DNA from 2 places in the Bacillus infantis NRRL B-14911 genome. Region 2 is predicted to be linked to the other one. Evidence: riboswitches for the same ligand, from Rfam matches in the RefSeq annotation. Region 2 holds a riboswitch; the other holds the start of a gene.
What was found. A riboswitch is a leader RNA that binds a small molecule or an ion and turns the genes downstream of it on or off. The one in region 2 is predicted to bind glycine.
Positions count from the first base shown of each region.

Region 1: another riboswitch for glycine. It lies ahead of gcvT (glycine cleavage system aminomethyltransferase GcvT); the one in region 2 lies ahead of N288_RS23750 (amino acid permease).

Region 1 covers NC_022524.1:3,284,504-3,287,713, forward strand. The annotation lists gene gcvPA (aminomethyl-transferring glycine dehydrogenase subunit GcvPA) at 1-196, opposite strand, end outside; gene gcvT (glycine cleavage system aminomethyltransferase GcvT) at 211-1,317, opposite strand; glycine riboswitch at 1,435-1,512, opposite strand; glycine riboswitch at 1,516-1,603, opposite strand; gene N288_RS16660 (DEAD/DEAH box helicase) at 1,849-3,210, shown strand, end outside.
Region 2 covers NC_022524.1:4,789,552-4,792,761, reverse strand. The annotation lists gene N288_RS23755 (alkaline phosphatase) at 1-1,175, shown strand, start outside; glycine riboswitch at 1,333-1,412, shown strand; gene N288_RS23750 (amino acid permease) at 1,573-2,943, shown strand; gene N288_RS23745 (MBL fold metallo-hydrolase) at 3,013-3,210, shown strand, end outside.

The DNA.
Region 1 (3,210 bases), 1.5 Mb from region 2:
CGGCATTCTTTCCTGCCAGCTTGGTAAGCTCCTTCAATAATGCCGTTTCCGGCTTTGCCGGTTTAATATTGTACTCTCCCTTAAACCTGACAGCTTCAGGTATATCACTGAACAGTTCATCAATCGAACTTGCCCCGATCTTCTCAAGCATTTCCTTTTTGTCTGTTTCTGTCATAGGCAGATAGCGATGCGTCATGTTTTTCCCCTCCGTCACTTCTTATCTCTTTTATAAAAAGGTGTGGCAGCTATAACTGCTTTCAGCCGTTTGCCGCGGATTTCAACTTCTACCTCATTGCCAAGCTCCGCATATTGGGTCTTGATCAGGGCGAGGCCGATGTTCTTCTTCAGGGTCGGTGATTGTGTGCCTGTCGTCACTTCGCCGACCTGCTCTCCATCCGCCAGCACCGGATATCCGTGGCGCGGGATTCCCCTGTCAATCATTTCAAGCCCGACCAGCTTTCTCGGCACACCATTTTCTTTTTGCTGCTTGAGGACAGGCTTGCCGATGAAATCAGCTTCTTTATTAATCTTTACAGCAAAACCGATCCCGGCTTCAAGGGGGGTAACGTCTGGCGACAGCTCCTGCCCGTACAGCGCAAGGTTTGCTTCAAACCTCAGGGTGTCGCGGCAGCCGAGCCCGCAAGGCAGCACACCTTCTTCTTTTCCGGCTTCAAGGATATCATTCCAGATGCTTGAGGCATCATCCGAATGGCAGTAGATCTCGAATCCATCTTCGCCCGTATAGCCGGTGCGGGAAACGAGCGCTTTCTTTCCATTCAGATCCACGTCACTGCTGAATTTAAAAAAGCCAATTTCGCTTAGATCCTTTTCGCCTGCAAGCTTCTGGAGAATCCCTTCAGCTGCAGGTCCCTGCAAAGCAAGCTGGGCAGTCTGATCAGATAGATTCCTGATGTCAGCGCCGTCAATCAGATGATCTTCAAGCCACTGATAATCCTTTTCTATGTTTGCCGCATTGACAACCAGCAGATAGTGATCATCCTCGAATTTATACACAAGCAAATCGTCAACAGTGCCGCCGCTTTCATAGCACATCGCGGTATATTGTGCACCGCCGCTTTTGAGCTTGGAGATATCATTGGTCATCATTTTTTGCAGAAAATCCTGGCTGGCTTGCCCTTTCACTTCTATCTCTCCCATATGGGATACATCAAACAGGCCTGCTTTTGTTCTTACGGCTTCGTGCTCATCTTTGATGCCAGTGAACTGCACCGGCAGGTCCCAGCCGCCAAAATCGATGGTTTTTGCTCCAAGCTTCCGGTATTCCTCATATAATGGTGTACGTTTTAGCTGCGACATTCACTTGTCCCCCTTGATCCAAATAATAAATACAAGATTGCTAACCATGAGGCTTGAACGCCTGAAGGTTTTGGGCACGAAAAAAGGACAGAGAAATCCCCCGTTCCTAACGAGGGTCTCTGTCCTGGCACCTGAAAGTTTACCTTTTACCGGTTTTCCCCTTTGGTGGCTTCCTAAATGAAGCACTCTCCAGAGCCGCGTCCAACAAGGGTTCTTTTGCCTGAGAGATTCACATGAATGCTTGCTCCTTCGGCGCTGTATACACAGTCTCTCCCCTTATTCTCATCCGCATTTATAATTTTTTCCAATATGGCCATACTATTCAATGAAGAATCCGCAGCATGCTGCTGATGGCCGTTCGGAGCCAAAATTTGTTTAATGACAAATTTCGAAACATTCAAAGCTATTATCATCCTACCATCCTATTTCAGATTGGGCAATATATAATTTGAGACGCTTCTTTTTACCCGCAGGACTCCCCGGGGGCATTGCCAAGAGGGGCTTAACTACAAGCGAAGGAGCTGTTTTACCATGCCAGTCCAGATCGATTTTGATTCTACATGGCAAACCGAGTTTCTATCAAGAATATCCAATGACGGACCTTGGGGGAATTGGGAGCTTTACAGACTTGCTGCAGAGGTCGAGCAGCATACCATCATCCCCGAATTCAATGGCCTCCAGGCTCCGGGGCACTTGCCGGACCTGACGCCGCTGCCCCACCAGCTGGAAGTTGCCAGGCAGGTAGTTGAGAATATGAACGGAAAAGCGATATTGGCCGATGAGGTCGGGCTCGGAAAAACAATTGAAGCGGGACTGATACTAAAAGAATATATGATTAGGGGTCTCGTGAAAAAAGTCCTTATCCTGGTTCCAGCCTCTCTTGTCACCCAGTGGGAAATCGAGCTGAACACAAAATTCTACATACCGGCAGTTGCCCAGCGCAAGGCTTATGTGTGGGAGCAGTGCGATGTGGTGGTATCTTCCATAGATACAGCCAAAAGGAATCCGCACCGCGACATCATTTTTTCACTTGATTATGATTTGATTATCATCGATGAAGCTCATAAGCTGAAAAACAGCAAAACGAAAAACTATGAATTTGTCCAGAGCCTGAAGAAGAAATTCTGCCTTCTCCTTACTGCTACACCGATCCAGAACAGGATAAGCGAGATTTTCAACCTCGTTTCTCTCTTGAAGCCTGGCCATCTGGGTAATGAAACAGCTTTTTATGAAAAGTATAAGAAGGATTCACGCTCGCTCGATGACAATGCCCACCTGAAAGAGCTGGTCAATAAAGTGATGATCCGGAACAGGCGGGCTGATACCGGGATTGAATGGACAAAACGGCATGTAGAAACCATCCCGATTGAATTTTCCAAGGAAGAAAGAGATCTGTACGAATCTGTTACAGAATTGAGAGGGGAAGGAGATTGGGTCAATTCAAGCCAGTTCTCCGTCATGACCCTGCAGCGCGAGGCCTGCAGCAGCCGGGAGGCAGTCTTTTATACGCTCCGCAATATGGTTTCCAGGCAGGAGGCCCCTTCTGATATGTTTCAGGAACAGATTCAGTTCCTGGTCAGCAAAGTGGAGAAGGTTCAGAGAAATTCTAAAGCAGAAAAAGCGCTCGAGCTTATCAAAGGCATTGACGATAAGGTCATCATTTTCACAGAATACAGGGCGACCCAGCTTTACCTACAATGGTTCCTGAAGCAGCACGGCATCAGTTCTGTCCCTTTCAGGGGCGGTTTCAAAAGGGGTAAGAAGGATTGGATGAGAGAGCTGTTCAAGAACAATGTCCAGGTCCTGATTGCGACAGAGGCCGGAGGTGAAGGGATCAACCTCCAATTCTGCAACCATATTATCAATTATGACCTGCCATGGAATCCGATGCGT
Region 2 (3,210 bases):
GATTTTCATCACATGCGGCGCACCGCAGCAATTATCAGGACATTGCCGAGCAGCAGGTATACCAGGGCATTGATGTAGTCCTTGGCGGAGGCAAAGAATCTCTGGCACCAGGAACAACCAAGAATGCCCGCGTTGATGGCGAGAATCTATTGAATGTGATCAGCCAAAACGGCTACCAGTTTGTCGAGACAAAGGAAGCCCTCCTAAAATCGAAATCAAATAAAATCTGGGGCTCATTTGCGCCTTCCGCAATGGCCTATGACTTTGACCGAAAGGCTGCTAAGAGCAGCCAGCCTTCTCTGGCTGATATGACGAAAAAAGCGATCACAACGCTGGACAAGAACAAAGAAGGCTTCTTCCTGTTTGTTGAAGGAAGCAAGGTGGACTGGGCAGCGCATGCCAATGACACCGTCGGAATTCTTAGTGATGTACTGGCATTTGATGATGCAGTGAAAGAAGCCCTCGATTTTGCGAAAAAAGACGGCAACACAATGGTCATCGCAGTCAGTGACCACGGAAACAGCGGAATCACAATGGGGAACGTCAACACAAACAGCAATTACCCGGAAATTCCTGTATCAGCTTATATCGACCCGCTGAAAAAAGCGTCCATGACACTTGAAGGGGCTTTAAGCCAACTGAAAGCAGACCGCTCAAACATGGAAAAAGTGGCCGGCCTGTACGGATTGGATAATCTGACAAAAGAAGAACTCGATAAATTGAAGGCGTCCGCAAACCTGCAGTCTGATATGGCCAAAATGCTCGCAAACCGCGCGAATATCGGCTTCTCCACTGGCGGGCATACCGGCGAGGATGTATTCTTGTACGCATATGGACCATCAAGGCCTTTTGGATTGATCGATAACACTGATATTGCTAAAGCAATGGCAAAGCATATGGGCTTCAACCTGAAATCCGTTACAGACAAGCTGTTCGTCAATGCGAAAGAGTCGTTTGAGAAAAAAGGCTACAAGACCCGCATTGATGTAACAGATGCGAACAACCCGGTCTTTATCGCAGAAAAAAGCAAGACAAAGATCGAACTGCCTGTGAACAAAAATATCGCTCATATCGTACAGAACAACAGGATTGTCACGAAAAAACTCGATGGCGTCACGGTCTTTAACGGAAAAGATTTCTATGTTTCCGAAAAGGCTTTGAATCTGTCTAAATAATGGTACAAGAGGTGCTTCCCCGGGGAGGCGCCTTTTTCTTTTTGTTAGAGAAGGAAAACGGAACGGTTGACAAACGACCCGTTCGCTACTATTATATAAAAAATATTGCTGTATAATTTCATACCAAGCTATGAATGCCATGGGTCGTGCTGTGGCAGGAGCAGCTTCTGGAGAGACCGCGGGTTTCCGCGGCGCCGAAGGGTTCACCATCTCAGGCAAAAGGACAGAAGAGTATTGGATATACATTTGGCATGCTTTATGACTTGCCTTTATATTCGTTATTCTGATGATCAGGAGATTGGGGATTCCCCAGTCTCTTTTTTTATTGCAGTAAAACTTTGTGTTCAATAGTTCACATCTAAGGGGTCAGACCCCATTTTAAGAGGAGGAATCAGGAATGGCACAGCAGGAGTTAAAAAGAGATTTAGCCAATCGGCATGTACAGTTGATCGCGATTGGCGGCACGATTGGGACAGGGTTGTTCCTTGGGTCCGGAAAAGCAATCCAGCAGGCCGGCCCGTCCATCATCCTTGCATATCTGCTCGTCGGAACCGCCTTGTTTTTTGTCATGAGGGCACTTGGGGAGCTGCTCTTATCAAAAGCAGGCTATCAATCTTTCACAGATATCGCCGAAGATTATCTTGGACCGCGGGCAGCTTTTGTGACAGGCTGGACCTATTGGTTCTGCTGGATCATGACCGCGATGGCCGATGTAATCGCAGTCGGCGTCTATGTTCAATACTGGTTCGACATCCCGCAATGGGTGCCGGCCATCATCTCCCTGATTATCCTGCTCGGATTCAACCTGCTGACGGTCAAGCTGTTCGGGGAGCTGGAGTTCTGGTTTGCCCTAATAAAAGTAATTACGATCCTTGGGCTGATCGCAGTCGGCATCTTCCTGCTGATCACCGGATTTAAGACCGATGCGGGAACCGTTTCGCTGAGCAATCTCTGGGAACATGGCGGAGCATTCCCGAACGGGGCGGCAGGATTCTTATTTTCCTTCCAGATGGTAGTCTTTGCCTTCGTTGGCGTGGAACTCGTTGGCGTTTCGGCAGCGGAAACGAGCAGCCCGCAGAAAAATATCCCGGCTGCCATCAATAAGATCCCGCTCCGCATCCTGTTTTTCTATGTAGGCGCCTTGATCGTCCTTTTGTCGATCAATCCATGGACGGACCTGAATGCAGCAGAAAGTCCCTTTGTGAAAACCTTCAGCCTCATCGGGATCCCGGTTGCAGCTGGAATCATCAATTTCGTCGTCCTGACTTCAGCTGCATCTGCCTGCAACAGCGGGCTGTTCTCAACGAGCCGGATTCTGTTCAGCCTAAGCAAAAACAATCAGGCACCGGCACGTCTGAACAGGCTGAATAAGCAGCATGTACCGGCCAACGCTCTGTGGCTGTCTGCCCTGGTCGTATCAGTGGGGGCTCTTTTAAGCAAGCTCTTGCCAGGACAGGCGTTTGCCATTGTGACCACCATCAGCGCAATCTGCTTCATCTGGGTATGGGGCGTCATCCTGATCTGCCATCTGAAGTATAAAAGAACGCGCCCTGAGCTGCATGCGGAATCTGCTTTTAAGGCGCCGTTCACTCCATTAGTGAATTATCTCGTTCTCGCATTGTTTGCGATGATCCTCCTGATCATGCTGATTGCCGAAGAAACAAGGCCGGCGCTCCTGCTGACGCCTGTGTGGTTCCTTCTGCTGTATGTAGTCTATTTTTACAGAGGGAAGAAGGCAGAAGTGCCTGCGGTTAAAGAAGTACATTAAGATGGCCATGATTATCTCCCTGAATTATGCTATAAAGAAAGGGCATAGAAATCAGCCAAAGGAGATTGAATGATGGAGCAAGAATTGGTTCTCTGGTCAGACAGGATTTCATATTTAACGCCTGTCGGCCCGACAGACAGGCCGATCCTGATGGCTGTCTCGGGGGATAAGCATACCTTAATGATAGATGCCGGCAATTCTGCGGCACACGCAAAGCTATTTTTGGGAAAATTAAAAGAAGCGGGTAGGCCGGAGCCAACTGTGGCA